DNA from 2 places in the Caulobacter sp. CCG-8 genome. Region 2 is predicted to be linked to the other one. Evidence: riboswitches for the same ligand, from Rfam matches in the RefSeq annotation. Region 2 holds a riboswitch; the other holds the start of a gene.

Region 1 (20,471 bases), on a different contig from region 2:
GACGGCCATGCCGATCATGCTGGGCTGGAAGCTGTGGAAGCTGGGCTGGCTCTCGGAAGCCGACCTGAAGGCCTACTACGGCAAGATGATCAAGCCGGCGGCCGACTTCCTGGTCGACGGCGGCAAGGTGGGGATCGGCTGGAACCACGAGACGATCACGCCGCCGTTCACCCAGCAGGAGCGCTGGGAAGAGCAGGGCGGCTACTCGCCCTCGACCACGGCGGCGACCATCGCCGGCCTAGTCACGGCGGGCGACATCGCCGAGCTGGCGGGCGACGCGACGGGCGCGGCCCGCTACCGCGCCACGGCCGACGCCTATTCGGCCAAGGTCGAGGCCCGGATGGTCACCACCAAGGGGCCGTTCGGCGACGGGACCTACTATGTCCGCCTGAACCAGAACGAGGACCCCAACGACCACGCCCCGATCGGCGCGGCCAACGGCCAGATCGCCCCGCCCAAGGACCAGGTGGTCGACGGCGGCTTCCTGGAGCTGGTCCGCTACGGCGTGCGCCGGGCCGACGATAAGGCGATCGTCGGCAGCCTGCCGGAACTGGACGACACCAGCCGGGCCGACCTCTACCGCGTGCGCTACGACTTCACGTTCCCCGGCGTCGAGGGCGAGTTCCCGGGCTGGCGGCGCTACGACGTCGACGGCTACGGCGAGGACGCCCAGACGGGCGCCAACTACGGCGTCGGCGGCAAGATGAGCCCCGGCCAGCGCGGCCGGGTCTGGCCGATCTTCACCGGCGAGCGCGGCCACTACGAGCTGGCCCTGGCCAGCCTGAACGGCAAGCCCGACGCCGCCACGATCCGCAAGATCCGTGACCGCTACGTCAAGGCCATGGAGCTGTTCGCCAACGACGGCCTGCTGATCCCCGAACAGGTCTGGGACGGCATCGGCCCCAATCCGCACGGCTATGCGCGCGGCGAGGGCACGGACTCGGCCACGCCCCTGGCCTGGTCGCACGCCGAATACGTCAAGCTGCTGCGCTCGGTCAGCGACGGCCAGGTGTGGGATCGCTACGAGCCGGTGGCGGCGCGCTACGCGAAGTAGAGCGGCCAAGCTTCGTCCGCGCCTGCGAAATCCGGCGCGGACGAAAGTGTCGCTTTTGAAGCTTCACCTTAAGGGCAGCTCGAACAGCGCGCCCTCGAAGGTGTCTGCGCCGCGGCCGATCTCGACGACGGCGGCCGACATGCGACCGCCTCGACCCAGCGCCGCGTCGGCCAGGCTGACCATCAGCGGGTTCGGGGTGGCGTAGGGCGCGGCGGCGCGCAGGGCCTGGGCGATGTCGCGCTCGGCGCGCTCCGGCCCGCGTTGGCAGGCGACGATGAAGGCGGCCGCCGTCGAGCGGCTGACCCCGGCCCAGCAGTGGACCAGCATCGGCCGCGCGGCGTCCCAGCCGGCGGCGAAGTCTAGCAGCCGCGCGACCAGGGCCGCGTCGGGCGCGGTGTAGCCTTCGCGCGGTTCGGGGATGTCGTGGAAGGCCAGGCGCAGGTGGGCGTCGCCGAGGTCCGAGGCGGGCCAGACGGCTTCGCCGGTGGGCGACAGCAGGCTCACCAGATGCGAGGGCCGGTGGAGGGCCCGCGCCGCCTCGACCTGGCTGAGGGGGCAGACCAGCAGGGTCATCGGATCGTCGCCATCGCCGAGACGCCCAGCACGACGCCCAGCTCGCAGGCCTGTTCGATCCCGCCCAGCACGTCGCCGGTGTGGCCGCCGATCAGCCGCCGGGCCGTCAGGGCCAACACCGCCGCCAGGGCCGCCCCGACGGCCGCCCCGGCAAGGCCCGACCAGCCCAGCAGCGCCAGGGGCCACAGGCCCAGCGCGGCGGCGACCAGCAGTTCGAACGGCCGCACGCCGTCGGGCGCGGGCTTGTACTTGGCGTCGTCGCGGTCGCTGACATGCCGGCCCAGCACCATGACCGCGACGGCGGCCACGCGGCCCGCGCCGTGGGCGGCGACCAGGGCCAGGGCGGCGGTCGCCAGGGGCAGGGTCGCCAGGGCGGCGACCTTGATCGCCAGGGTCAGGCCCAGGGCCAGGACGCCGTAGGTCCCGACCCGGCTGTCCTTCATGATCTCCAGCCGGCGGGCCGGGGTCTGGCCGCCGCCCAGGCCGTCGGCCGTGTCGGCCAGACCGTCCTCGTGGAAGCCGCCGGTGACCAGCACCCCCGCCGCCACGGCCAGCAGGGCGGGCAGGAGGCCGGTCCACAGCTGTCCCGCCGCCAGCAGAACCCCGGCGCTGATCGCGCCGACGATCAGGCCGACCAGCGGATAGTAGCGGGCGGCGCGGGTGATCCAGTCCGGCTGGAAGTCGGCGAACGACGGGGCCGGCAGCCGGGTCAGGAACTGCAGGGCGCAGAAGAACAGCTTCAGCTGGCGCGGCATCAGTCGGGGGCGGCCCATCAATCGGGAGCGGCCAGGACGTCGGCCAGGGCGGCGACGTCGGTCAGCAGGTTGGCGGCCGCGACCAGCAGCGGGGCGGCCAGGGCCGCGCCGGTGCCTTCGCCCAGCCGCAGGTCCAGGTCCAGCAGCGGGCGGACGCCCAGGGTCCGCAGCATCAGGGGATGGCCGCGCTCGGCCGAGCCGTGGGCGAAGACGCAGTAGTCCAGGGCGGCGGGGACCAGGCGGATGGCGGCCAGGGCGGCGGCCGTGCTGATGAAGCCGTCGACCAGGACCGCGCGCCGCATCGAGGCCGCGCCGAGCACGGCCCCGGCCATCATGGCGATCTCGCAGCCGCCGAACTGGGCCAGCACGTCCAGCGGCTGGGTCGCGTCGGAGCGCCAGGCGGCGCGGGCGATGCCGGCCTGCTTGCGCGCCAGGCCGGCGGCGTCGTGGCCCGTGCCCTGGCCGACGCAGACCTCGAGCGGCGCGTTGGCCAGGCGGTGCATGATCAGGGCGGCGGACGAGCTGTTGCCGATGCCCATCTCGCCCAGGGCGATGACGTCGGCGCCGTCGGCGGCGGCCGAGCGGGCGATGTCGGCGCCCTTGACGATGGCGGCCAGCACCTCGTCCGGCGTCAGGGCCGGCTCGCGGGCGGCGTTGCGGGTCCCGCGCCGGATCTTGGCGGCGATCAGCTCGGGATGGTCGGGCAGGTCGGCGTCGACCCCGGCGTCCACGACCCGGACCGCGACGCCCGTGGCCCGCGCCAGGGCGCCGACGCTGGACCGGCCGGACAGGAACAGCCCGACCATGGCCGCCGTGACGCTGGACGGATAGGCCGAGACGCCCTCGGCGGTCAGGCCATGGTCGCCGGCGAAAACGTAGAGGTCGGTGCGCGCGATGCGGGGGTCCAGCCGGTTCTGGATCAGGCCGATCCGCACGGCCAGGTCCTCCAGCCGCCCCAGCGATCCGGGCGGCTTGGCCTTGCCGTCCAGCAGGGCGCGCAGGGCGGGCTCCAGCGCGGCGTCGACCGGGGTGATGGCGGCGGTGAGGGCGGAAAGCGTGGTCATGACGAGATCTTGGATAGCCGAGGGAGGGTTATTGGGCGAGGGCGATGATCAGGCCGGCCGCCAGCGGGAGCAGCCAGAGCAGGGCGCAGGCGCGACGATAGAGGCGCAGGCCCCGTTCGAGGTCGTCGGCGCTCGGGCGCGGCCCGTCGCCGAAGGTCGGCCGGGCGACGGTCTCCCCGTCGTAGCGGGCCTCGCCGCCCAGCTGGACGGCCAGCGCCCCGGCCATGGCCGCCTCGGGCCAGCCGGCGTTGGGCGAGGCGTGGCGGCGGGCGTCGCGCAGCATGGTCCGCCAGCCGCCCCCGCCGGCCAGGGCGATCAGGGCGCCCGCCAGCCGCGCGGGGATCAGGTTCAGCAGGTCGTCGGTCCGCGCCGAGGCCCAGCCGAACGCACGCCAGCGCGGTTCCCTGTGCCCGACCAGGCTGTCGGCGGTATTGACGCTCTTGTAGACGAACAGGCCCGGCAGGCCGCCGACCAGCAGCCAGAAGGCCGGGGCGACGACGCCGTCGTTGAAGCTTTCGGCCAGGCTCTCCAGGGCGGCGGCCGCCACGCCCTCGGCGTCGAGCGCCTCGGTGTCGCGCCCGACGATCATCGCCACCGCAGCGCGGGCGGCCGGCAGGTCGCCGGCTTGCAGCGGCGCCAGCACGGCGGCGACGTGGTCGTGCAGACTGCGCTGGGCCAGGCCCGTCGTGGCGATCAGGGCGACCAGGGTCAGGGCCGGGAGGCTGGAGCCCAGGGCGGCGTGGATCGCGACGCCCAGCGCGGCGGCGGCCAGGATCAGCAGCAGGACCAGGACCACGCCCAGCACCCGCCGTCGCCCGTCCGAGGCGGTCGGCCGGTTCCAGCGCCGTTCCAGGCCCTCGATCAACGCCGCCGGCCAGGCGACCGGATGCTTCAGCCCGGCGGGATAGCCCAGCACCGCCTCCAGGCCCAGGGCCAGGGCCGCGACCCAGGGCCAGGGCGCGGCCTCATCCATCCGCGCGACCGATCAGCTCGATCAGGGGACCGGCCGCGCCGGGCACGATGACCGCCTCCACGCCGTAGGCCTGCTTCAGCACCGCCGGCGTCAGGGCGTCCAGCGGCGCGGCGTCGGCGATCAGGGCCCCGTCGCGCAGCACCAGCACCCGGTCGGCCAGGCGCAGGGCCACGCCCAGGTCGTGCAGGGTCATGACCACGCCGTGGCCGTGCTCGACGGCGAAGGCGCGCATCAGGTCGACGGTGTCCAGCTGGTGGCCCGGATCCAGACCGGCCAGGGGTTCGTCGGCCAGCAGCCACGACGGCTCGCCCGCCAGCACCCGGGCCAGCAGGGCGCGGGCCCGCTCGCCGCCCGACAGGGTCAGGACGTCGCGATGGGCCAGGCCCGTCATGCGGGTGCGGACCAGGGCGGCCTGGACGGCGGCGTGGTCGGCGTCGCTGAGGCCCCGCGCGCCGCTGTGCGGCGTGCGGCCCAGGCCGACCAGGGTCTCGACGTCCACGGCCCAGGCCACCTCGGGCGTCTGGGGCAGGAAGCCGATGCGCCTGGCGCGCTCGCGGTGCGACAGGGTCAGGATCGGCTCGATCCCCAGCGACACGCGCCCGTCGTCGGGCCGACGCAGTCCGGCCAGGCAGGCCAGCAGGGTCGACTTGCCCGCGCCGTTGGGGCCGACGATGGCCGTGACCTCTCCCGGACGGAACCGGGCGCTCACGCCGGCCAGCACCGCCTGGCCGCCCAGGGCGACGGTCAAGGTTTCGGCGACGAGATCGTTCATGCCGCTCTCCTTCATGCCAGCCTCCGGCGCATCGAGATCAGCAGGGCCAGGAAGAACGGCCCGCCCACGGCGGCCATGGCCACGCCCAGGCGGACCTCGGCGGCCGAAGGCGTCAGCCGCACCACGATGTCGGCGGCCAGCACCAGGACCGCTCCAGCCACGGCGCTGGGGGCCAGCAGGGCCCCCGGCTGGTGGCCGACCAACGGCCGCATCAGGTGCGGCACGATCAGGCCGACGAAGCCGATCATGCCCGTCACCGCCACGCTGGCGCCCGAGGCCAGGCCGACGCCGACGGCCAGCAGCACGCGCGTCAGGTTCAGGTCCACGCCCAGGGCCTTGGCGCCGGTCTCGCCCAGGGTCAGGGCGTTCAGGGCCCGGCCCAGGAACAGCATCAGGCCCGAACCGACGGCGATGAAGGGCAGGGCGCGCCAGACGTCGTCGGCGCTGCGGTCGGCCAGCGAGCCCAGCAGCCAGTTGATGATCTCCTGCGCGGCCCAGGGGCTGGGGGCCAGGCTCAGCGCCAGGGCGACCCCGGCGCTGGCGACGGTGTTGAGGATCACCCCCGCCAGGATGAAGGTGATGGTTCCGCCGGTCCCGCCCGCCAGCACCAGCATGACCCCCACGCCGACGATCGCGCCGATCATGGCCGCCGCGAACAGCAGCCAGGGCGTGGAGAGGCCGAGGCTCAGATACATGGTCATCACCGCCCCGAGGGCCGCCATGGACGACACGCCCAGCACGCCGGGATCGGCCAGCGGGTTGCGGGTGTAGCCCTGCATGGCCGCGCCGGAGAGGCCCAGGGCGGCGCCGACCGCGACCGCCAGGACGGTCCGGGGCAGGCGCAGCTCGAAGATGATCGCCCAGCGCGGGTCGTGGCTCGCCGACGACCAGGCGCTCCACGGCACCCAGACACGGCCGGCCATCAGCGACAGCCCGCTCAGCAGCACGACGAGCAGGCAGAGCCCGCCCAGCAGAAGAAGGCGCTTGGTCATGCGGCGGCTCCCAGGACTTGTCGGCGGGCGGTGGCCAGGGCGGCGGCGGTGTCCATCAGGCCGGGACCGCCGCAATAAAGCAGCCGCTCGGGGAACACCGCGCGGGTCATGCGCGGCGAGACGCTGGCCAGGGCCGGGTGGTTGAGGATGCGTTCGGCCCAGGTCGGGGCGTTGGGCGCGGCCTGGCCGGCCAGCAGCACCTCGGGCGGATCGGCCAGCAGGCGCTCCAGCGAGACGTTGCCCCACTTCTTCAGCCCGTAGCGCTGGGCGACGTTCACGAAGCCGGCGCGGCGCATCATCTCGTCGACCAGGGTGCCGTGGCCGGCGGCGAAGCCGTTGGGCTGGAAGACCAGGGCGGTGACCGGACGGGTTCCCGGACGCGGCGCGGCCTTGGCCATGGCCGCCTCGACCCGGGCGATCAGCGCCTCGCCCCGTTCCGGGTGGCCGGCGGCCTCGGCGATGCGGCGGATCTGGTCCTGGTTCTCGACCCAGCTGTTGGGCACCTTGAACAGCTCGGTGCGGATGCCCAGCCGTTTCAAGGCGGCGCGGGTGGCGGGCGAGGAATGGGCGGCGGTCAGCACCACGTCGGGCCGCAGGGCGATCACCTCCTCGGCGCTCTCGTAGGTCATCGGATAGGTCAGGGCGATCTTGGCGATGCTCGATTGCTGCGGATCGCGGGCGTAGTGGCTGAGCGCCACGACCTGCGGACGGTCGGCCACGTGGACCAGCACGGCGTCCAGGCAGGGATTGAGCGAGATGACGCGGGGCAGGGCGCGGGCGCTCGCCGCGCCGCCCGCGAGGCCGGCCGCCAAGCCCGCGCCGACCGCCGTCCTCCGCGTCAGGCCGGTCAAAACTCGACCCCGCGCTGGGCCTTGAAGCCCTGCTCGAACGGATGCTTGACCAGGGTCATCTCGGTGACCAGGTCGGCGATCTCCAGCAGTTGCGGCTTGGCGTTGCGGCCGGTCAGGCACACGTGCTTGTCGTTGGGGCGGGCCTTCAGCACCGCCACCACCTCGTCGATGTCGAGATAGTCGTAGCGCAGGGCGATGTTGATCTCGTCCAACAGCACGAAATCCAGCTTGGGGTCGGCGATCATCTCCTGGGAGACCAGCCAGGCGGCGCGGGCGGCGGCGATGTCGCGCTCGCGGTCCTGGGTGTCCCAGGTGAAGCCCTCGCCCATCACCTCGTAGCGGACCTGGTCGGGGAACTTCTTGAAGAACAGGCGCTCGCCCGTCTTCCACTTGCCCTTGATGTACTGGACGACGCCGACCTTGAGGCCCCAGCCCAGGTGGCGCGCCACCATGCCGAAGCCGGCCGACGACTTGCCCTTGCCATCGCCGGTATGGACCAGCAGCAGGCCCTTCTCGAGGGTCTTGGTCTCCATCATCGCGTCGCGCTCGGCCTTCAGGGCCTTCATCGCTTCGGCGTGCTTGGCGTTGAGGTCTTGGACGTTCGGGTCTTCGCTCATCAGAGGGTCTCCAGGGCGTCGGCGAGGCGGAGCCAGTCCTCTTCGGCGCCGGGCAGGCCGAAGCGGATCAGCGTCTCGTCCCAGGGGAAGGGGCGGGTGAGGATGCCGGCCCGGGCCAGGGCCTCGAACCGGCGCGGCGCGTCGGCGGCCCGCGCCAGCCGGAACAGGGTCGTCCCGCCCGCGATCTCGAACCCGGCGCGGCGCAGAAGGCCGTCCAGCTGCACGGTGTCCTCGATCAGGCGCAGCCGGGTCTGGGCCGCCCAGGCGGTGTCGGGATAGGCCGCCAGACCGGCGGCGATCGCGGGCCCCGACACCGGCCAGTCGCCCAGCGCCTGGCGGGCGCGGGCGGCCAGGGCCGGTTCGGCGATCAGGAAGCCCAGCCGCACGCCGGCCAGGCCGTGGAACTTGCCGAACGAGCGCAGGACGATCAGTTGCTCGAAGCCGGACGTCCCGGCCAGCGCGGCGACCGACCCGGACGGATCGACGTCGACGAAGGCCTCGTCGACCAACAGCGGTCCGTCGGCCAGGTCCAGGACCTGGTCGGGCGGTACGACGCGGCCGGTCGGGTTGTCCGGATTGACCAGGACGCGCAGGTCGGCCGACCGGTCGCCGGGGTCGACGATCTCGGCCCCGGCCCCTCGCCAGGCCTCGGCGTGGCCGCCGTAGGTGCGGGTCGAGATCGCGATCCGCCGCCCTTCGAGCAGGCGCGGCAGCAGGCGGATCAACGCCTCGCTGCCGGCCGCCGCGACGACCCGCGCGGGATCCTCGACCCCGAACGCCGTCGCCGCGACCCGTTCCAGGGTCCGCAGGGAGTCCGGATCGGGCAACCGCGACCAGGTCTCCGGCGCGAACGCCGGGAGCAGATAGGGGTGAGGATTGATCCCCGTCGACAGGTCGATCCAGGGCGTCGGCGCGTCCGGCCAGGCCGTCCGCGCCGCGCCGAGGCGTCCGCCGTGGCCGAGCAGGGCCGCCGGCGTGGCCATGGCTAGAACCTCGCCCGCACGCCGGCGAAGGCGCCGCGGCCCAGGGTCCCGTAGCGGTAGAGGGTCTCGTACTGCTGGTCGAACAGGTTCTCGATCCGGCCGTACAGCTCGAACGTGTCGTTGATCGGATAGGAGACCCGCACGTCGGTCAGCACGTAGCTCTTCAGCCGCCGGGTGTTGGCGGCGTTGTCGAAGCTATGGCCGACATACTGCATCGTCACCCCGCCGGTCAGGCCGTTGGGCAGGCTCAGCTCGGCGTCGGCCGAGGCCGTCTCGCCGGCCCGGCGCACCAGGTCCTTGCCGTAGTTGGCGCCCGCCGACTTATTGACCGCGTCCATGTTGGTGTAGTTGCCCGACAGGGTCAGCAGCGAATTGACCTCGAAGCTGCCTTCCACCTCGACGCCGTCGGCCCGGGTCTTGGCGGTGTTGGCGTAGCCGCCGAAATTGGGCGGGGTGTTGTTCGACAGGAAGTCGATCTGGTTGGTGGTGTCGCGGTCGAAATAGGTGATCGAGCCGCGCAGGCGGCCGTCCAGGACGCTGTGCTCGACGCCGATGTCCCAGCTCTTGGCCTCTTCCGGCTTCAGGTCCGTGTTCCCGTAGTCGCTGTACAGCTGGTACAGCGACGGGGCCTTGAAGCCTTCGCCGTAGTTGGCGCGGAAGATCGTCGCGCCGCCGTTCGGGGTCCAGGTCGCGCCGGCCTGGAAGGTGGTGGCGCTGCCGAAGGTGTCGTGGTCGTCGTAGCGGACGCCGCCGGTCAGGGTCAGGCCCGCGCCGGGCTTGGCCTGCAGCTGGCCGTAGACGCTGTCCATGCCGGTGGCGTGGCGGTCGGCCGCGGGATTCGGGTCGAAGTCGGACGGCGCGGCGGTGCGGAACCAGGTGCGCTCGGTCTCTGCGCCGAACACCGCGCGCCAGACCGGATTGATCGTCCACGTGCCCTGGTACTCGAGGCTGCTGTCGGTGCCCCGGGCGTCGAAGGTCTTGGTGGTGACGGCCTGGTCGGGGTTGTAGTTGTCGCGGTCGGTCTGGGTGTAGGCGTAGCCGATGCGGCTCTCCAGCGCGCCGTCGAAGCTGGACAGGCGCGTGCCCAGATAGCTGACCAGCTCCTTGGTCTTGCCGTATTCGGCGGTGTCGGCGAAGGCGAAGGCCGGCGCCGGGAAGCCGTCGAACTCGTTGCGGCCGGCGGCATAGGACAGCCGGGCGTCCAGCGTCGCCCATTCGGCGACCTTCAGGTCCAGGCGGCCGCTGACGGCGGTGTTGTGGTAGCCGTCCTTCTCCTTGCCGCCCATCGCCTCGTCGAAGTTGGAGACGCCGGCGGTGGTGTAGGACCCCGCCGCCAGGCGCCAGCCGCCCCAGTCGCCGCCGGCCCCGACGCCGACGCGGGCGTAGGCCGTGGCGCGCGAGCCGCCTTCGACCGTGGCGTCGCCCGACAGCGGACCGTCCGGGGTCTTGGTGATCATGCTGACCACGCCGCCGATGGCCTGGCTGCCCCACAGGGTGGACTGGGGACCGCGCAGCACCTCGATGCGGTCGACGTCGCCGGCCAGCAGGGTGGCGAAGTTGTAGCCGCCGCCCGTCGACGAGGGGTCGTTCAGCTTGACGCCGTCGATCAGCACGGCGGTCTGGTCGGTCTCGGCGCCGCGGATGCGGACCTGGGTCGAGCCGCCCACGCCGCCGTTGCGGGTGACGGTGACGCCGGGCGTGCGCGACAGCAGGTCCGACACCACCACCGCCTGGCGCTGGCGCAGGGTCTCGGCGGTGATGACGGTGGTGCTGACGGGCGTTTCGGACAGCTTGTCGGATGCGCGGCCGGCGGTGACGACCACCTGGTCGACCGCGTTGGCGTCGTCGGCGGTTTCAGCGGCCAGGGCCAGGCTCGGCAAGCCGAGAGCGGGAAGGGCGGCCACCAGGGCCAGGACGGAAATAGAGCGCATGTTCAAATCCTCCGTGCGCAGCAACGAAGGCTGGTCCGAAGATTCGGACCGGCCCGACGATGTCGCCTCGGGGGAAGAACCCCATCGTACGGCGCACCCCGGCCGGACGAAGGACGACCGCGACGGGCAGGTCTCCTGGCTCACGGGTCAAGGCCGATGCGTGTCGCCTTCCCAGCGCTGCTCCGAAGAGAAGCGCCAGTGGCATAAGACACGCGGGCTCGCCGTTTACAGTTGCGGGGGCAGCCCGGGTTTCGCACCCGAGTTCCCTTTTCATCCTCTTTCGAGGAACCTGTCGCGAGAGCTGCACTATATGTTGCGCCGCACACGGTCAATCTGACTGGTAATCTGGAGCACGTCTTGTCGTTCACCCTCGTCCTGGGCGGAGCCCGATCCGGCAAGAGCGCCTTCGCGCAAGGCGCGGCCGAGGCCAGGGCGGCGGAAACCGGCGGCCGGCTGGTGATGGTGGCCACGGCCCAGGCCTTCGATTCGGAGATGGCCGAACGCATCGACCGGCATCGGGCGGATCGCGGCCCGGCCTGGACCACGGTCGAGGCGCCGGCGGACCTGGCTCCCGCGCTGGACGGCCTGGGCGCCGGCGACGTGGTGGTGGTCGACTGCCTGACCCTGTGGCTGTCGAACCTGATGCTGGACGATCGCGACGACCTCGCGGCGGCCGCGGCCGAGCTGGCGGCGAGCGCGGCGCGGTTCCCGGGCGCGCTGTGGCTGGTGTCCAACGAGGTCGGGTTCGGCATCGTGCCCGACAACGCCCTGGCCCGGCGGTTCCGCGACGAGGCCGGGCGGCTGCACCAGGCCCTGGCCCAGGCCGCCGACGCCGTGACCCTGGTCGTGGCCGGCCTTACGCTTCGGCTGAAATGAGAAAAACTCGATTGAGCGCTGAAATTCCACGTCTAGGGTGTGGATAACAGCAGTCGCTCACGCGGATGGGCGGCGCTCCGGGAGGACGCCATGAACGCCTTTACCCCGATCACCGCTTCGGAAACGCCCGACTACGCCGGCCTCACCGTGACGCCCGCCGGCACGGTGCTTGGCGCCGAGATCTCAGGCGTCGATCTGCGCCAGCCGCTGACGCCGGAGAGCGTGGCGGCCATCCGCACGGCGCTGCTGCGCCACAAGGTGGTGTTCTTCCGCGACCAGGACATCAGCCATGAGGACCATGTCCGTTTCGGCCGGTATTTCGGGGACTTGGAGGGGCATCCTGTCACCGCCCACGTGCCCGGTTTCCCCGAAATCCTGCACATCGAGGCCGCCGACGGCATGAAGCTGCGCGAGGAGATCGTGCCGATCGTCCGCGCCGCCAACAAGTGGCACACCGACGTCACCTTCCGCCCCGCGCCGTCGATGGGCGGGGTGCTGCGCATGCGCCACATGCCGCCGCTGGGCGGCGACACCCTGTTCGCCGACACCGCCGCCATCTATCGCGACCTGCCCGACAAGCTGAAGGACCGCATCGCCGACCTGAAGGCCGAGCACGACATCCTGCAGAGCTACGGCTACCGGGTGGACGAGGCCAAGCGGCAGGAGCTGCGGGCGGCCCATCCGGTGCAGGCCCACCCCGTGGTCCGCACCCATCCCGAGACCGGCGAGAAGCACCTGTTCGTCAACAAGGTCTTCACGACGCGGATCCTGGGTCTGCCCGAGGACGAGGCCGCCCAGCTGCTGGCCGAGCTGCTGGAGCGGGTGAAGACCCCCGAATACCAGGTCCGCTTCCGCTGGACGCCCAACGCCATCGTCTTCTGGGACAACCGCGCCACCCAGCACTACGCCATCCTCGACTACTGGCCGCAGGAACGCATCGTCGAGCGGGTGACGATCCAGGGCGACGTGCCGTTCTGATCTACTCTCCGCTCATCCCGGCGAACGCCGGGATGAGCGGGTCGAGTTAAACCCGCGAAGTCTTTGCCGAAACCCGGCGTTCCATCAGCAGCAGGCTGAGCATCACCAGGAAGGCGAAGGCCAGCAGGGCGCCGGCCAGCTGGTGGGCCTTGTCCCATTCCAGGGCCTCGACCAGGCGGTAGATCTCGATCGACAGCACCTCGGTCTGGCCCGGGATGCCGCCGCCCAGCATCATCACCACGCCGAACTCGCCGATCGTGTGGGCGAAGACCAGCAGGGCGGCGACGGCGTAGCCCGGCAGGGCCAGGGGCAGGGCCACCCGCAGGAAGGCGCTCCAGGGCGAGGCGCCCAGGGTGGCGGCCGCCTCCAGCGGTTCGTCGCCCAGGGCGATGAAGGCGTTGCGCAGCGGCTGGACGGCGAACGGCAGCGAATAGATCAGCGACCCGATCACCAGGCCCTGGAAGGTGAAGGCCAGGGTGCGCACCCCGAACGGGTGCAGCAGGGCGATCAGCGGGCTCTGCGGGCCCAGGGCGATCAGCAGGTAGAAGCCCAGGGCGGTCGGGGGCAGGACGATCGGCAGGGCCACCAGCGCCCCGACCGGCGTCCGCCAGCGCGAACGCCCCCGGGCCAGCCACCAGGCCAGGGGCGTGGACAGGATCAGCAACAGGACCGTGGTGATCCCCGCCAGCTTGGCCGTCAGCCAGGCGATCTCCAGCATGGTCAGCGGGCCTCGATCTTGGTCGGCGGCGGAGAGGGCATGGCTTCGGGACGACCGGACCTTCGGTTATGTAGTCGATTTACATAACGAGGTTTCGCGCCTAGGTCACGGCCTAGGTCAGGGCCTGGGCGACGGCCCGGCGCGGCATGAGGTTCCGATGTCCAACGACGGCGATCTGAGCGCGTCCCTGATCCTGCGCCGCGGCGGCCTGGCGCGGGTGGGCCAGGAGCGCGTGGCGCTGATCGAGGCCATCGAGAGCCTGGGATCGATCAGCGCCGCCGCCAAGCAGTTGGGCCTCAGCTACAAGGGCGCCTGGGACGGCGTGCAGGCGCTGAACAACCTGTTCGACGCGCCCCTGGTGGTCGCCAACGCCGGCGGCAAGGCCGGCGGGGCGGCGGTGGTCACGCCGCGCGGCCAGGCCGTGATCCGGGCGTTCCGCGAGGTGGAGCGCGAGATCGGCGCGGCCCTGTCGCGGCTTGAGGCCGGCCTGGCCGCGTCGGACGTGTTCTGGAGCCTGGGCCTGCGCACCAGCGCCCGCAACGCGCTGCGAGGGATCGTCGCGGCCATCGAGGACGGCGAGGTGACCGCCAGGGTCACGATCGACCTGGGCGACGGCGTCGAGATCGTCTCGATCATCACCCGTCGCAGCCGCGAGGAACTGGACCTGGCGGTCGGCAAGCCCGTCGTCGCCCTGATCAAGTCCAGCTTCGTCGTCCTGGCCGCCCAGGACGCGCCCGAGGGCGAGGTCAATCGGCTGGCCGGAATCGTCGCCGACCGCGAGGACGGGCACGAGGTCAGCGAGGTGCGGCTGGGCCTGTCGGCCGGCAAGACCCTGGTCGCGACCGTACCCGTCTCGGGCGCGCCCGGCGTCGGCGACCGCGCCGTGGCGACCGTCGCGCCCTCCAACGTCATCCTCGCCGTCGAATAGGATCGCTTCGTGAAAGCCTTCGCTCTCGCCCTCTGCTTCGCCGGCCTGGCCACCGGGGCCTTCGCCCAGACCCTGACCCTGAAAGGGCCCTCGGGCGAGGCGGCCAGCTTCAGCGCGGCGGACATCGCCGCCCTGCCGCGCGTCAGCGTCGCCTTCGACGCCCACGGCGAGAAGCACGTCTACGAGGGGCCGCTGCTGGTCGACGTGCTGGCCAAGGTCGGGACCCCGACCGGCAAGGCGATCCACGGGCCGGAGATGGCCGACGTGGTGCTGGTCAAGGCGTCCGACGGCTACCAGGTGGCGTTCGGCCTGGCCGAGCTGGACCCGGGCACCCGCGCCAACCGCGTCATCCTGGCCGACAAGGCGGACGGCGCGCCGCTGGGCGGCAAGGACGGGGCCTTCAAGCTGGTGGCCGAGGGCGACCTGCGGCCGGCGCGTTCGGCGCGCATGGTCAGCGAGATCGAGGTGCTTCGATTGGCCGCCGCCAAGCCTCAGTGAAAGGTCGGCGGCTCGGGGGCGGGCTCCGCGGATTCGTCGCGCAAGCGGACGGGCAGGGGATAGCCGTCGACCCGCAGGGCGGCGTTCAGGGCGCGCGCCAGCACCATGGTCGGCTGGGAATCGATCAGCAGCGGTTCGAGCAGGGCCTCGCCCGTCGCCGTCGCGGTTCCCGCCAAGCCGCACGAGACCATCAGCCGTTGTTCGTCGGTGGAGATGCCGCCGCAGGCCGGGCATTCGACCTGGATCGGCCGGCGCAGGCTGGCCTCGACCGACTGCATCCAGGCGACGAACAGGCCGCCGGTCCGGTTCGACGCCCGGAAGGCCAGGGCCTGGGCGACCATGCGGGCGGGGGACTCGCCCGCCGACCGCAGCACCGCCCAGTGCCGCATCGCGCTGAGGAGCAGCTTTTCGCCGACCGTCGGACCGATCGTCCAGCGGAGGGATGTGGAAGTGGGGGTCATGCCGGTCTCCGTGCGGAGCTTGTTGCGAATGGTTCGCACCATCTAGGCGTCAATCTTGTTGCGAGTCAATCGCAACAAGGGGGCGTTCGGTGCGCTGGACCGGCGGGCGTCAGCGGCCTAGGTTAAGGACTCGCCGCAACCTGTTCGCCGCACTGAGTCTTTGGAGTCCGAGCTGCCCGCCCCATCTTCGACGATCACGCCGATGGCCCGGCTGTACGGCGAGAAGCGGGCCAATCTGGTGCGCGTCTTCGCCGCTCGGCTGCGCTCGGTGAGCGAAGCCGAGGACCTGATCCAGGACCTGTTCCTGAAGGTGCAGGCCCTGGGCGAGGTGGAGGTCGAGGGCGACGGCTCGGCCCTGCTGTTCCGCATGGCCAACAACCTGATGCTTGACCGGCTGCGCAGCCAGACCCGCGCCAGCGCGCGCGACGGCGGATGGCGTAGCCTGCAAGGCGTCGTGCTGGGCGACCAGCAGGTGGCCGACATCCCGTCGGCCGAGGAGGTCGTGGCCGGCCGGCAGCGCCTGCAACTTATGATGGCCGCCGTCGACACCCTGCCGCCGCAGGTCGCGCGCGCCTTCAAGCTTCACAAGCTGGACGGTCTCAGTCACGCTGAGACCGCGGCCGCCATGGGGGTCAGTCGCAGTTCGGTCGAAAAACATGTAAGCGCCGCCCTGAAGGCGCTGATGGCGAAGCTGTCATGAGCGCGGCTATTGTTTCTGGAACGGGTTTTGGAGGTTCCGCCGACTTGGTGACGTCTTATCCTTGCGAGGGCGCAACGTGGCGTCGGGACGGAGCGAAATGACGCGCGCCCAAACAGACATCGACGCCGAGACGTCCGAGGCCGCGATCGCGTGGCTCGTCCGCCTGCAGGGCGAGACGGTCACCGAGGGCGACTGGCTGGCGTTCGACGCCTGGCTGACGGCCTCGCCGACCCACGCCCAGGCCTATGACGACGCGCTCGCCTTCGACCAGGGGCTGGACCTCGACGCGCGCTTCGCGGAGGCCGCGCCCGCCGGCGCGCCGCTGAGCACGCCTTTGGCGGCCAATGTGGTCCCCTTGCGACCGGCGCGACGGGTCTGGATCTGGTCGGCCGGCGCCGCGATCGCCGCCGCCTTCGTGGCCGGCGCGGTCCTCGTGCCCAGCAAGGGCCTGATCGGCGGCCGCGAAACCACCTACGTGACCGGCGTCGGCGAGCGCAGGGCCATCGCCCTGGAGGACGGCTCGCGGATCGACATGAATGCCGCCTCGCGCGTGACCGTTCGCTTCGAGCGCCATGCGCGCCGGATCAAGATGGACGACGGCCAGGTCTTCTTCGACGTGGCCAAGGATTCCTCGCGCCCGTTCCTGATCGCGGCGGGCGACACCCAGGTGCGGGTGGTCGGCACCCAGTTCGACGTCCGCCGTCGCGACGGCCAGGTGGCGGTCAACGTCCAGCGCGGACTGGTCGAGGTGCGCCCCAACCTGGCCTCCGGCGCCACGCCGTTCCGGCTGAAGCCGGGGCAGGGGCTTTCCCACCATGAGGGCCGGGCGGCGGACGCGAAACTCCAGGCGGTGGCCGTCGAGGAAATCGCGGGCTGGCGCCAGGGCCGGCTGATCTATCGCGACCAGCCGCTTTCACAGATCGCCGGGGACATGAACCGGCTTTTCCCGCGTCCGGTGAAGCTGGGCGACGCCGAGGTCGCCAATATGCGACTTTCCGGCGTGTTGATCGTCGACGAACAGGATGCGATGGTCGATCGACTGTCACACCTGCTTCCCGTCAAAACGACGACGACCGAAGACGCTATCGTGATCCGGGCGCGCTAGAGCCTTGCTGAGGGGCCTGGAATCGTTCGAAGCGCGAAGCTTGAGCTCTAGGGGGATAGAGCTGGAGCCCGATGATTTCGGAGACGGAATCCCAGCTTCGATTTCGATCTGACGAACCGGAGCGTTCCGGAGCGTTCGCCGTCGGCCGCCTGCCGCGCCTCTTCCTCCTGTCGATGGCCTCGAGCCTGGTCCTGGTCGGCCTGGTCCCGGCTGGAACGGCGGAGGCCGCGCCGGCCCGCTTCGCCTTCAAGATCCCCGCCAAGCCCCGATCCGAGGCGCTGATCGATCTCGGCGTCCAGGCGCGCGTCACCCTCGGAGGCGCTTCGTCGTGTCCGGGGCGCGGCAAGGCGGTGTTCGGGAGCCTGACCCTGCGCCAGGCGCTGGAGGCGGTGACGGCCGACGCGCCCTGCCGGTTCGAGATTCTCGACAACGCCACGGTGGTCATCCGGCCCGCCCCGCCGGCCGCTCGCGCCAGGCCGCCGGCGATCGCCCCGGCGGCGCCGGCGACCGTCGCCGCGCTCGACGGGGTGATCGTCACCGCCACCAAGCGCCCGACGCGCCTGGGGGCCGCCGCGGGCGGCGTCAGCGTGATCCGGGCCGAACGGCTCAGCGACACCGGCGCGATCGACACGACCAGCATTTCCCAGCAGGCTGCGGGCTTCATCACCACCAACCTCGGCGCGGCCCGCAACAAGATCATGCTGCGCGGACTGTCGGACGGGACCTTCACGGGCCGCACCCAGCAGACCGTCGGCACCTATCTCGACAACATCCCCCTGACCTACAACGCGCCCGATCCGGACCTGCGCCTGATCGACGTCGACCGGGTGGAGGTGCTGCGCGGTCCCCAGGGCGCGCTCTACGGCGGCGGATCGCTCAGCGGGGTCTACCGGATCGTGTCCACCAAGCCCGTGCTGAACGAATGGTCGGGATCGGTCCTGGCCGGCGCGGCGGCCACGGAATCCGGCTCGCCCAGCAGCCGGGTCGAGGGCGTCCTCAACCTGCCGGTCGCCACCGACCGCGCGGCGGTCCGTCTGGTGGCCTACAGCGACGTGGACGGCGGCTATGTCGACGACGTCAACCTGCGCCTCTCGAACGTCGACCGCACCACGCGCCTCGGCGGGCGGGCCGCCGTTTCGGTGGCGATCGATCCGGACTGGTCGGTCACGGTGTCCGGCGCCCGCCAGGACCTGCACGCCACCGACAGCCAGTACACCACGCCCGGCCTGGGCGGCCAGAAGCGCGCCAACCAGGTGCGCGAGACCCACGACAACGTCCTGCAGCAGGGCGCGGTGACGATCACGGGCGCGGGCGACTGGGGGCGGTTCGTGTCGTCGACCGGCTATGTCCGCCACCGGTTCGCCAGCCGGTTCGACGCCACCGCGGCCCTGAACGGCGTCGGCGCGGCCTCGGTCGATGTCGGCCTGTTCGACGAGGCCAGCAAGGTGCGGATGCTGGTGGAGGACGCCGTGCTGTCGTCCCCCGACGGCGATCGTTTCCGCTGGCTGGTCGGGCTGTACGGCCTGGCCAGCCTCGAGGACAGCGACGGCGAACTGCGGGCCCGCACCGCCTACGATCCCTCGCGCCTCATCTATCTGGAGGCGCGCCGCGATCGGCGGCGTGAACTGGCGCTCTATGGAGAGACCGCCTACGACCTGGGCGGCGGCTGGACCGCGAGCCTGGGCGGGCGCGCGTTCAGCAGCGAGGTCCACACGACCTCGATGGTCGTGTCCCCGCCGCCGGGGCAGTCGCGCGACATGGACCGCAAGGCGCGCTTCACCGGCATCTCGCCGAAATTCTCGCTCCAGCGGACGTGGGACGGCGGCGGGCTGGTCTATCTGCTGACCTCGGAAGGCTATCGCTCGGGCGGCTTCAACTCGGGCGGCCTGGCCGCGCCGTCGGTCCTGCGGGCCTCGTTCAAGCCCGACCATCTGCGCAACTACGAGATCGGCGCCAGCGTCCGGCCGTGGGAGGGGCGCATGATCCTGCGCACGGCCCTGTTCCACGACGTGTGGACCGACATCCAGACCGACCAGTATCTGAGCTCGGGCCTGTCCTACACGGCCAATGTCGGCGACGGACGCAACACCGGCCTGGAGGTCGAGGCCACGATGTTGGCGGCCCAAGGCCTGACCCTGGAGGTCAACGCCCTGTTCAACCGTCCCCGGCTGAGCAAGGTGGATCCCAACTTCGCCTCGGCGGCCCAGAGCGAACTTCCGGGCGTGCCGGACGTCTCGGCCGGGGCCTTGATGCGGTATCAGAAGGACCTGACCGCCAGCCGACGCCTGGTGCTGACCACCGAGGTCGAATATGTGGGCCAGTCGCGCCTGACCTTCGATCGTCGCCTTTCCCCGTCGATGGGGGGCTATGTCACCGGCCGGCTCTCGGCCGAGCTGGCCGTCCGCGACTGGAGCTGGACCCTGGCGGTCACCAATCCCGCCAACGCCTCCAGCGACACCTTCGCCTACGGCAATCCGTTCAGCTTCGGCCAGGTGCGCCAGGTCACGCCACTGCGGCCCCGCACCTGGAGCCTGCTGGTTTCGCGGGACTTTTAGCCCCCTCCGGCCAAGCTCCCGGTACGGACGCCGGTCGGTTCGTCTCGCGCGAACGCGGAAAAAGTTCTGAGGTTCCCTGAGCTTGGCGACGTCTCTTCTCTGACGGGGGCAGATTCGGAAGGCGCCCCCAAGTCGGGGAAATTCCATGTCTGTCCTGTCAGGACTTGTCTGCGTCCATAACGAGGAGGCGCGGCTGGCCGAGTGTCTGGAGCGCCTGGCGTTCTGCGACGAGATCGTCGTGGTCGCCGACCGCTGCACGGACCGCAGCGAAGCCATCGCCCGGAAGATGGGCGCGCGGGTCGTCTCGGGCATCTTCCCCGTCGAGGGGCTGCGCAAGGAGGCCGGCGTCGCGGCCTGTCGCGGCGACTGGATTCTCGAGCTGGACGCCGATGAGGCGGTGACGCCGGCCCTGGCCCGGGAAATCCGCGAGACCGTCGCCCGTTCGACCGCCGACTGGCACCAGGTGCCCGTGGACAACTACGTGGGCGCGCAGCTGGTGCGTCACGGCTGGGGCGGCTCGTTCGGCGCGTCGTCGGTGGCCCGTCTGTTCCGCAGGGGCGTGAAGAGCTGGAAGAGCGAGCGGGTCCATCCCGGCACCATCTTCACCGGCGTCTATGGCGGCCGGCTGCACAACGCCATCCTGCACAAGGTCGACGACGACATCGCCGACATGGTCCAGCGCCTGAACCGCTATACCGCCCTGCGCGGCCAGGACCTGGCCGACAGCGGCAAGATCAAGAGCCTGTGGGACGATCTGTTCCGGGGCGTGCGCCGGTTCTACAAGTGCTACGTGTCGCGCAAGGGCTACAAGGAGGGCGACATGGGTTTCCTGATCGCCATCATGGCCGGCCTCTATCCCTTGCTCTCGAACCTGAAGGCGCGCGAGATCCGCGCTTTGAACGGCGTCCAGACCGTGCGTTCGAGCGGCGGCGCGGTGATCGGCCTGACCGTCGAGGACACCCGGCTGGGTCATTCGGCCTAGGCGCTGATCGTGTCGTTCCATCGCCTTCTGATCGCGATCCTGATCGGGCCGGAGCTGGCCCGCTGGAAGGCGCGCGGCCATGCGCCGGTGTTCTGGTGGCGGGAC
Region 2 (10,345 bases):
CAGGATGTTGAGCAACAGGCGGATCATGACCGTCTCCGACGCGCGCCTCCGGGCGCGACCTAGGCGTGCGACGAATCGCGGACGATGTCGAGCTTCACCTTTCTCCTCCGGCGGACGTGACCTTGCCACAAGCTGACGCTATGTGACGGTCCAGAAACAAATGTCGCGCCTTTGATTCCGAGGCGCCGCGCCGCACGAGGTCACGATGGGTCTGTTCCGTAAGAAGAAGCACCAGGCGATCTCCCTGCCGGTCGGCGTCACCCCCGTCCCCGCCTCGGTCAAGTTCCGCGGCTGCACCTTCCGCATGCCCGACCACTGGGTGATCACCAAGCAGCTGCTGGACGGCAAGAACTACGAGCCGTGGGTGCTGGACTACTTCCTGCAGATCCTGAAGCCCGGCATGACCGTGCTGGACGTCGGGGCCAGCTGGGGGGCCTTCGCCCTGCCCGCGGCCAAGAAGGTCGGGCCCGACGGCCGGGTGATCGCCATCGAGATGAGCCCGGGCAACGGCCGGGTGATCCTGGAAAGCGCCAAGGCCAACGCCATCGACAACATCCGCCTGATCCTGGTGGGCGTGTCCGACCGGCTGGAGACGGCCTTCCTGCGCCGCCAGACCATGCACAACAACCACCAGCTGGAACCGGCCGGCCAGGCCGCGCCCGACGACCTGAGCGACTACGACTTCGCCCCCGTCGTGCCGATCGACCTGCTGCGCGGCGAGCTCGGTCAAGTCGACGTGATGAAGATCGACATCGAAGGCATGGAATACCGCGCCTTCATGGGCGCCAAGGCGTTCATGGCCGAACAGAAGCCGATCACCTTCCTGGAATATTCGCCGGCCTTCCAGGCCGAGACCTCGCGCGCCGAGGGCTCGGCCCTGCTGAGCTTCTTCCTGGACCTGGGCTACGGCGTCGAGATCCTGCACCGCAAGAAGAGGCGCGAGGCCGTGAAGGGCGCGACCGCCGCCGAGGTGATCGCCAATGTCGACGCGGCCTGGAAGCGCCACGTCGAGGACGACAACGGCACCCACCTGGACCTGTGCCTGAAGGCGAAGGCCTAGCCGCCTACTTGATCAGCTGCCACTTGCGCGCCCACCGGCCCTTGCCGAAGCGCTTGAGGATCAGCAGGTAGAGGCCGGCATAGATCACCGTGCCGACGCCCACGAGGCCCATCGCCCAGGGGCCCGGCGCGTGCCAGGGCGGCGGGACCAGCCAGTTGTGCGGCGGGGCGGTCAGCTCCAGCCACAGCCCGCCCACCCAGGCCAGCGAGAACAGCAGCACGGCCGGATAGCGCAGGACCGGGCTCTTCTGGACCAGCAGCAGGAACTGCATGAAGGCCACGACCAGGCCGGCGGCGATCGCCGCGCCGGCCGTCAGCCAGCCGTTATGCGCCAGGGCCTTGACCCGCACGGCGGCCGAGAAGGCCGCCCACAGCGGGGCCCACAGCACCGGACCGAAGGTCAGCAGCAGGATCCCGAAGCCGATCACCACGCCCAGGCCGCCGCCGATCACCTTGCCGGCCGCCTCGCCCGCCTCGTGCGCATGGCCGTGACCGTGCGGGTCGCCGCTGGGATTGTCCGGCGTGGTCTTCAGCACGGTGTTGAGGGACGGCAGCGGGCCTTCCGGCGGCAGCGGAAGCATGTTGCTGAGCTTGGATCCCCCCGGCCCCATCGCGTCAGGTCCGTCGGCTGACCGCGAAGTCGGCCAGGCTTTCCAGGCTGGTGCGCCAGTCGTTGGCCGGGAAGCCCGACAGCGCGGCCTTGGCCTTGTCGGCGTAGCCGCCCGCCAGGTCCAGCGTGGCTTCCAGCGCGCCGGTGCCGACGATCAGCTCGCGGGCCCGGCGGAAGTCGGCTTCGGTCTGCTCGCGGCGGCCGATGGCCCGTTCCCAGAACTCGGCCTCGCGCGGGCCCGAGCGGGCGATGGCCAGCAGCAGGGGCAAGGTGGCCTTGCCTTCGCGGAAGTCGTCGCCGGCGTTCTTGCCCAGGGCCTCGGTCGTGCCGCCGTAGTCCAGGGCGTCGTCGGCCAGCTGGAAGGCCAGGCCCAGGTTCATGCCGTAGTCGCGCAGGGCGTTGGACTTTTCGGCCGACACCCCGGCCGAGACGCCGCCGGCTTCCGAGGCGGCGGCGAACAGCTCGGCGGTCTTGGCGCCGATGATCTCCAGATACAGGGCCTGGGACAGGTTCAGGTCGTGGCTGCGGGTGAGTTGAAGCACTTCGCCTTCGGCGATCACCCGGCTCGCACGGGCCAGGATCTCCAGCGCCTTCATCGAGTTGGTCTCGACCATCAGCTCGAAGGCCCTGGCGAACAGGAAGTCGCCGACCAGCACGCTCTGCGCCGCGCCCCAGATCAGGTGGGCCGCGACCTTGCCGCGCCGCAGCTGGCTGCCGTCGACCACGTCGTCGTGCAGCAGGGTGGCGGTGTGGATGAACTCGACGGCGGCGGCCAGCTTCAGGCAGGAGTCGTTGTCCGAGCCGGCCAGGCGCGCGGCGGCCACGGTCAGCAGCGGGCGCAGGCGCTTGCCGCCGGCGGCGATCAGGTGCTCGGCCAGGGCCGGGATGACCGGAACCTCGCTCTGCATGCGCGCGGTGATCAGGGCGTCGACCCCAGCCATGTCGGCGGCGGCCAGCCGCACGAGACGATCCACCGATCCCGGCTCCCGGGCGAGGGTCGCTGCAGCTGCGTCCAAAACCATACTCTCCCTGCTGACGCCCGCCGGAGGTCGGCTTGCGCCTCGCGTCCCTTGGGCTTGATCAGCCGTTGCGAGCGACAATGCTGGCGGGATAGGTCAGGGTCAAGGCGAGCACAAGGCTTGAAACGTTGCCGGACGCGTTACCCACATCCCCCGAGCCCCTCGCGGTGACCGAAGACGCCGTCCTGAACGGCCGCGTCAAGCTGCGCCAGGCCGTGGCGGGCTACCGGGCCGGCATGGACGCGGCCCTGCTGGCGGCCGCCTGCGACGCCGCCCCCGGCGACCGGGTGATCGAGGCCGGCTGCGGCGTGGGCGGCGCGCTGCTGGCGGCGGCGACCCGCCGTCAGGGCGCCCGATTCGTCGGGCTGGAGCGCGATTCCGCCGCCGTCGAGCTGGCGCGGGGCAATGTCGCCCTGAACGCCCTGGCTGATCGCGTCGAGATCGTCGCCGGCGACGTCGAAGCCGGCTTCCGCGCCCTGGACCGGCCCGTGTTCGACGCCGTGATCAGCAATCCGCCCTTCTTCGACGACCCCGCCGCCCTGCGCGCGCCCGCGCCGGAGAAGTCCGGCGCCTGGATGGCCGACGGCGGCCTGAAGGCCTGGACCGGTTTCTGTCTGAAGGCGGTGCGCGAGGGCGGGACCATCACCCTGATCCACCGCGCCGACCGCTTGGCCGACCTCCTGGCCCTGCTGGCGCCCAAGGCCGGCTCGTTCCGGATCCGCCCCGTCGCGCCCTTCGCCGACGCCCCGGCCAAGCGGGTGATCGTGCGGGCGACCAAGACCGGCAAGGCGCCGCTGGTGCTGCTGCCGCCCCTCGTGCTGCACGAACGGGAGGGATCGGGGCACTCGACCCAGGCGGAGTCGATCCTGCGCGGCGACGCGGCGCTCGGCTGGTGAAAATCATATAAGGATATCTTTATATCCCTCTTGACGGTCGGCTGGAACGGGCGCTCTCTAGGCTCGTCGTGGTCTGCGGACGTTCGCGTCCGGAGCTAAGAGGGAAGTCGGTGCGGGGGTGAAATCCCAAATCCGGCGCTGCCCCCGCAACTGTGAGCGGCAAGCCGCTGTCCGATACGTGTCACTGACGCGCCGAAGCTGGATCGGTGGCGTGTCGGGAAGGCCAGGACAGGGGCGCTGACCCGTGAGCCAGGAGACCTGCCCCGACAGATAACGTCCTCCGGCGGGGTGCCCGGTCTGGTCGCTTGCAAAGGCGCGGCCGGGGCGTGAGCACCCGTGCGCGACCGGCCGCGCGCGCCCCGATCAGCCTCCGCCCTCACACCGGCAGAGGCCTTTTGAAATGACCGTCACCGTCGCCACCCTGGGCTTTCCCCGCATCGGCCCGCGCCGCGAGCTGAAGCTCGCACTCGAGGACCACTGGGCGGGCAAGACCGACGCCCCTTCCCTGCTCGCCACGGCCGCCGGCCTGCGCGCCCAGGCCTGGAAACGCCAGAAGGCCCTGGGCGTGGATCACGTACCCAGCAACGACTTCTCGCTCTACGACCACGTGCTGGACGCCAGCGTGATGGTCGGCGCCATCCCCGCGGCCTACGGCCGGATCGGCGACGCCGTCGACACCGCCACCTACTTCGCCATGGCGCGCGGAACCCAGGGCCAGGTTAAGGCCTGTGAACACGGCCATGTCCATGGCCACGGCGCGGGCCTGCCGGCCATGGAGATGACCAAGTGGTTCGACACCAACTACCACTACCTGACCCCCGAGGTGTCGCGCGACCAGGTCTTCGCCCTGGCGTCCACCAAGCCGATCGACGAGTTCCTGGAGGCCAAGGCCCTGGGAATCCGCACACGCCCGGTGCTGCTGGGCCCGGTCACCTTCCTGAAGCTGGCCAAGAGCCGTGATCCGGACTTCTCACCCCTCACCCTGCTGTCGTCGCTGATCCCTGTCTATGTCGAGGTGCTGCAGCGCCTGACGGCGGCCGGCGCCGACTGGGCGCAGATCGACGAACCCTGCCTGGCCCTGGACCTGACCGAGTTCGAGCGCGGCGAGCTGCGCCGGGCCTACGGCCTGCTGACCCACGCCACGCCCGGCCTGCGGATCATGCTGACCAGCTATTTCGGAGCCTATGGCGACAACCTGTCGACCGCCGCCAACCTGCCGGTCGACGGCCTGCACATCGACCTGGCCCGCGCGCCCGAGCAACTGGACGCGGTGCTGTCGGCGGCCCGCGAGGGGCTGGTGCTGTCGCTGGGCGTGATCGACGGCCGCAACGTCTGGCGCGCCGATCTGGAGGCCCTGCTGGACCGCCTGGACCCGATCGTCTCCAAGCGCGGCGGCGACCGCGTGATCCTGGCGCCGTCGTGTTCGCTGCTGCACACCCCGATCGACCTGGAGTTGGAGACGGCCCTCGATCCGGAGGTCCGCCAATGGCTGGCCTTCGCCGTCCAGAAGATCGAAGAGCTGGCGATCCTGGCCAAGGCGCTGAACGAGGGCCGCGAGGCCGTCCGTCCGGCCCTGGAGGCCGCCTCCAAGGCCGCCGCGGCGCGTCGGGCCTCGCCGCGCATCCACGACCCGGCGGTCCAGGCCCGGCTGGCGGCCGTGACGCCGAAGGACGCCCAGCGCGCCGCGCCGTTCGCCCAGCGTATCGCCCTGCAGCAGGCCCGCCTCAACCTGCCGCCGCTGCCGACCACTACGATCGGCTCGTTCCCCCAGACCAGCGCCGTGCGCAAGGCCCGCGCCGCCCACGCCAAGGGCGCCCTGGCCGACGCCGACTACCAGGTCTTCCTGCGCGAGGAGACCGCCGCCGCCGTGGCCTGGCAGGAGGAGATCGACCTGGACGTGCTGGTGCACGGCGAGTTCGAGCGCAACGACATGGTCCAGTACTTCGGCGAGCAACTGGCCGGCTTCGTGTTCACCAAGCACGCCTGGGTGCAGTCGTACGGCTCGCGTTGCGTGCGGCCGCCGATCATCTACGGCGACGTCTCGCGTCCGCGACCGATGACGGTGGAGTGGTGGCGCTACGCCCAGTCGCTGACCGACCGGCCGATGAAGGGCATGCTGACCGGCCCGGTCACCATCCTGCAGTGGTCGTTCGTCCGTGACGACATCCCGCGCAGCCGGACCTGCCGCCAGATCGCCCTGGCCATCCGTGACGAGGTGCTCGATCTGGAGGCGGCCGGGGCCAAGGTCATCCAGATCGACGAGGCGGCCCTGCGCGAGGGCTTGCCCCTGCGCCGCGCCGATCGCCAGGCCTATCTGGACTGGGCGGTGGAGGCCTTCCGCCTGACCGCCTCCGGCGTCCGCGACGAGACCCAGATCCACACCCACATGTGCTATTCGGAGTTCAACGACATCATCGCCGCGATCGGGGCGATGGACGCCGACGTCATCTCCATCGAGACCGCGCGCTCGAAGATGGAGCTGCTGGACGCCTTCGAGGCCTACGCCTATCCGGCCGAGATCGGGCCCGGCGTCTACGACATCCACGCCCCGCGCGTGCCGGGGTCCGAGGAAATGGTCGCCCTGCTGGCCAGCGCCGGCGCGCGCCTGTCGCCCGGCCAGCTGTGGGTCAATCCCGACTGCGGCCTGAAGACCCGCAAGTGGGACGAGGTCCGCCCGGCCCTGGTCAACATGGTGGCGGCGGCCAAGGCCGCGCGGGCGGCGTTGTAGCCTGAAGAAGGGGACACACACTCACCCCACGGTCTTCGCCGAACTGGCTAGGCCTTGCCGTGAGTGTGTGTCCCCACCTTAATCCCCTACTCCGCGTACAGCGCCAGGGCGTCCAGGCACATCTCCAGGCCCGTCAGGTCGTGCAGCGGGTCATCGGTGATGATCACGAACAGCCGCCGGGCCTCGGCCCACAGCATCAGGGTCTCGGGCAGGCCGAAGTCCTCGACCACGCAGCCGTCGCCGTCGCGCCAGACGCCGTGCTCGTCGCGCTGGGCGCCGACGTGCACCTCGACGCGGTCGACATATTCGGCCTCGCTCTCGTCGGCGATGTTGACATAGGCCATGATCGGCCGCCCCAGCCCGGCCAGCACGCCGGCCTCGAAGGCGGCGGCGCTGGCGCAGGACGGGCCGCGGAACGGGGTCAGGTTGATGATCCCGGCGTCCGCCTGCCGCAGCTTGGCCATCCTCTCGGCGTACAGTTCCCGGGCCTGGACCTCGACATTGTCGGCCTGGGTCTCGACGATGGCGGGAGCGGTCAGGCCGGTGAAGCCGTTATCAGCACAGAGGGCGCGTTGGCGCGAACCTTGCGCCTCGGCGTCGGGAAGCCAGGGTTCGGGTCCGGCCAGCCAGATGGAACGTACGGGTCTCATGGCCCTTAGAACTTGCCGAAACGGGACGCTGTCAACCGCCTTGAGGACCATGCTCGCCCCCAAAACCGTCCTGGACCGCCGCACCCTGATCGCCGCGACCGCCTCCGCCCTGGTCCTGCCCGGGCTCGTCCCCGCCCGCGCCGGGGCCGCCATGAGCGACCCGTGGCTGGCCTATGACCGCCGCCTGCGCCGCCAGCTGGCGGAAAACCGGGGCGACTTCGATCCCGATTTCGAGACCGACCTGCACGATCTGGGCGACATCTTCCGGCGCGCCCAGGGCCTGGCCGCCCTGGCGCCCGATCCCGGCCTGACCCTGGCCGCCCGCGCCCACGCCGCCGACATCGCCCGCACCGGCGTCTTCGACCACATGACCCGCGAAGGGTTCGGCCCCGCCGCCCGCGTGGGCCTGCTGGCCCGCGACCTTGTGGGGGCCCCGGGCGAGAACATCGCCGAGCGCCTGAACGCCAGCGGCGCCGTGCGGCCCGACCAGATCATGGGCCAGTGGAAATCCAGCCCCGGCCACCGCGCCAACCTGCTGGCGCCCGGCTTCACCCACGTGGGCTACGGCGTCCTGCGCCAGGGCCGCGAGGTGATGGCGGTCGGCGCCTATGCCGAGGTCTCGGCCCGCCTCTCCGCCCCCGCCCCGCTGCGCGTGGCGTCGGTCGGCGTGATCGCCGCGGCCCTGTCCGGCGCCGTCCCGCGCATCGACCAGTTCTCGGTGTCCGAACCGGGCGGCGAGGCCCTGGTCGAGACCTATGTCGAGAGCCCCAACGCCCAGACCCTGCCGCCCGGCGCATGGCAACTGCGCCCGCACCTATCGACCGGGCCTCGGAAGTACCAGGTGGCCTGGGGGCCGGTCTTCGTGCTGGGGTGAGCGCACAACGAAAAACGGCGGGCCCTTTCGAGCCCGCCGTTCGTCGTTTCAGCGATGAAGCCGAAGCCTAGTTCTTGGCCACGTCCACCAGCTTGTTCTTGGCGATCCAGGGCATCATGGCGCGCAGGCGGCCGCCGACTTCCTCGATCTGGTGCTCGGCCGAGCGGCGACGAGTCGCCTTGAAGCTGGGCTGGCCCACCTGGTTCTCAAGCATGAAGTCGCGGACGAACTTGCCCGACTGGATGTCGTCCAGCACGCGCTTCATCTCGGCCTTGGTCTCCGGGGTGATGATGCGCGGACCGGTGACGTATTCGCCGTACTCGGCCGTGTTGCTGATCGAGTAGTTCATGTTGGCGATGCCGCCTTCGTACATGAGGTCGACGATCAGCTTCAGTTCGTGCAGGCACTCGAAATAGGCCATTTCGGGCGCGTAGCCGGCTTCCACCAGCACTTCGAAGCCGGCGCGGACCAGCTCGACCGTGCCGCCGCAGAGGACGGCCTGCTCGCCGAACAGGTCGGTTTCGCATTCCTCGCGGAAGTTGGTCTCGATGATGCCCGAGCGGCCGCCGCCGATGGCGCTGGCGTAGGCCAGGCCTAGGTCGAGGGCGTTGCCCGTGGCGTTGTGGTGCACCGCGATCAGGCAGGGCACGCCGCCGCCCTTCTGGTACTCGCCGCGCACGGTGTGGCCGGGGCCCTTCGGGGCGACCATCAGCACGTCGATGGTGTCCTTGGGCTCGATCAGGCCGAAGTGCACGTTCAGGCCGTGGGCGAACAGCAGGGCCGCGCCGTCGCGGATGTTGGGCGCGATGTCGTTCTTGTAGATCGCGGCCTGATGCTCGTCGGGGGCCAGGATCATCAGCAGGTCGGCCCAGGCGGCGGCTTCGGCCACGGTCATGACCTTCAGGCCTTCGCCCTCGGCCTTCTTGGCGGTCGGCGAGCCGGCGCGCAGGGCGACGGCCACGTTCTTGGCGCCGGAGTCCCGAAGGTTGAGCGCGTGGGCATGACCTTGCGAACCATAGCCTACGATCGCGATCTTCTTGTCCAAGATGCGAGCGAGGTCGGCGTCGCGATCATAATAGACGCGCATGTTTTTTCTCCAGGACTGGTCAAATACGGCCGCCCCGCGCAACGGCGAAGCGACAAAGGCCGGGCGTTTGAGCGTTTTTTTGCCGTTTCGTCAAGGCGATGACGACAGAACGTTGTGACCCGAAAGCCTCTGTGGCGACGTTTTAAGCCTTGAGGCGTTCCACCGCCATGGCCAGTCCGCGAGAAGCCCCCGAAGACGCCCCGATCGTTTCCCCTGAACCCGCCGAGGATCGCGCCCTTCGCGTGCTGCTGATCGCCGGCTCCCAGCGGCGGCACAACAGCTGTCCGGGCCTGGACTCCAAGGCTCGGGCGCTCATGCTGCGAATGGCCGCACGCCTGCCGGCCGCGTGGCAGATCGACACCGAGGACCTGGGCAACCAGCACGGCAAGCCCAAGATCCAGGCCTGCAACGCCTGCGTTTCCTCGTCGATGGCGCTCTGCGTCTGGCCCTGCAACTGCTACGGCCCGCGCAGCACCACCCAGCCCGACCTGATGTGGGACCTGGACCTCTATGGCCGACTGGCCCGCGCCGACGCCTGGGCCTTCATCGGTCCGACCAACTGGTACGGGCCCACGACCAATTTCAAGCTGATGTTCGACCGGCTGGTCTGCGCGGCGGGCGGCAATCCGCGTCCCGACCTGATCGACAAGAAGGACACCCTGAAGGCCCAGGCCCTGGAGCGCTCGCCCCAGTGGCGGCGGCTGACCCGCAACCACCTGGAGGGGCGCACGGCCGCCTTCTTCACCTATTGCGACGGCGGGGCCAACGAGATGGCCGAGGACGGGCGGCCCAGGCTGGTCAAGGAGAAGGCCTGGTTCGATCCGAAGAAGGAGCCCTACGCCGACGAGCGGCTGGCCTATCAGGGCCTGGTCTGGCAGTGCCGCTACAGCGGGATCGAGGTCCCGGACGAGCTCTGGACCGCCGGGGTGTTCGGTGAAGGCAAGCCCTATGCCGACGACCAGGCCGACGACATGATGGCCGAGGCCGATCATGTCGCCCAGTTCGACGCCTGGGTCGAACGCTTCGTCGCCCATGTGGTCCCGAAGGGGATCGTGGCCACCAAGGACGACGAGCGGGCGGCGAAGTCGACGACGAACGTCTAGGCGGTCGCCCCGTCGCGCCACGGGAACAGCGCCCGCAGCGCCGGGGTCCGCAGCCACAGGCCGCCCCACATGAACAGGCCCAGATAGATCGAGAACAGCTCGTGGCTGAACAGCGGGTTCTCGACCCGCACCTGGGTGGCCATGGCCCCGCCCAGCAGACCGGTCATCAGCACGGCGCCCAGCAGGGCGGTGCGCGGGAACAGGTACAGGGCGACGAAGGTCAGCTCCATGATCCCGATCATCAGGACATAGTCGGCCTTCCAGCCCAAGGCCGTCAGGGTGTCGGCCGCCACCGGCATGCCGGTCAGTTTCGGCAGGA

Evidence for each region. Region 2 has a riboswitch for cobalamin ahead of metE (5-methyltetrahydropteroyltriglutamate--homocysteine S-methyltransferase). Riboswitches for the same ligand answer to the same signal wherever they lie in the genome.
Region 1: it holds a riboswitch for cobalamin, as region 2 does, so the genes downstream of both, WAE60_RS02340 (TonB-dependent receptor) here and metE (5-methyltetrahydropteroyltriglutamate--homocysteine S-methyltransferase) in region 2, are expected to answer to the same signal.

The regions. Positions count from the first base shown of each region.
Region 1 is NZ_JBBEUD010000002.1:168,908-189,378, forward strand. Features, by position in the region: gene WAE60_RS02290 (glucan 1,4-alpha-glucosidase) at 1-1,054, shown strand, start outside; gene WAE60_RS02295 (hypothetical protein) at 1,118-1,627, opposite strand; gene cobS (adenosylcobinamide-GDP ribazoletransferase) at 1,624-2,400, opposite strand; gene cobT (nicotinate-nucleotide--dimethylbenzimidazole phosphoribosyltransferase) at 2,400-3,446, opposite strand; gene cbiB (adenosylcobinamide-phosphate synthase CbiB) at 3,475-4,419, opposite strand; gene WAE60_RS02315 (ABC transporter ATP-binding protein) at 4,412-5,191, opposite strand; gene WAE60_RS02320 (iron ABC transporter permease) at 5,203-6,183, opposite strand; gene WAE60_RS02325 (ABC transporter substrate-binding protein) at 6,180-6,995, opposite strand; gene cobO (cob(I)yrinic acid a,c-diamide adenosyltransferase) at 7,031-7,651, opposite strand; gene WAE60_RS02335 (threonine-phosphate decarboxylase) at 7,651-8,634, opposite strand; gene WAE60_RS02340 (TonB-dependent receptor) at 8,637-10,565, opposite strand; cobalamin riboswitch at 10,673-10,873, opposite strand; gene cobU (bifunctional adenosylcobinamide kinase/adenosylcobinamide-phosphate guanylyltransferase) at 10,923-11,441, shown strand; gene WAE60_RS02350 (TauD/TfdA family dioxygenase) at 11,532-12,419, shown strand; gene modB (molybdate ABC transporter permease subunit) at 12,466-13,137, opposite strand; gene WAE60_RS02360 (TOBE domain-containing protein) at 13,295-14,065, shown strand; gene WAE60_RS02365 (molybdopterin-binding oxidoreductase) at 14,075-14,563, shown strand; gene WAE60_RS02370 (hypothetical protein) at 14,557-15,024, opposite strand; gene WAE60_RS02375 (sigma-70 family RNA polymerase sigma factor) at 15,227-15,724, shown strand; gene WAE60_RS02380 (FecR domain-containing protein) at 15,822-16,829, shown strand; gene WAE60_RS02385 (TonB-dependent receptor) at 16,901-19,384, shown strand; gene WAE60_RS02390 (glycosyltransferase family 2 protein) at 19,530-20,366, shown strand; gene WAE60_RS02395 (polysaccharide deacetylase family protein) at 20,376-20,471, shown strand, end outside.
Region 2 is NZ_JBBEUD010000040.1:8,763-19,107, forward strand. Features, by position in the region: gene WAE60_RS23845 (YccF domain-containing protein) at 1-27, opposite strand, end outside; gene WAE60_RS23850 (FkbM family methyltransferase) at 206-1,060, shown strand; gene WAE60_RS23855 (hypothetical protein) at 1,065-1,640, opposite strand; gene WAE60_RS23860 (polyprenyl synthetase family protein) at 1,675-2,685, opposite strand; gene WAE60_RS23865 (methyltransferase) at 2,856-3,584, shown strand; cobalamin riboswitch at 3,637-3,865, shown strand; gene metE (5-methyltetrahydropteroyltriglutamate--homocysteine S-methyltransferase) at 3,985-6,312, shown strand; gene WAE60_RS23875 (nucleoside 2-deoxyribosyltransferase) at 6,399-6,962, opposite strand; gene WAE60_RS23880 (CAP domain-containing protein) at 7,012-7,836, shown strand; gene ilvC (ketol-acid reductoisomerase) at 7,904-8,923, opposite strand; gene WAE60_RS23890 (hypothetical protein) at 9,091-10,026, shown strand; gene WAE60_RS23895 (DoxX family protein) at 10,023-10,345, opposite strand, start outside.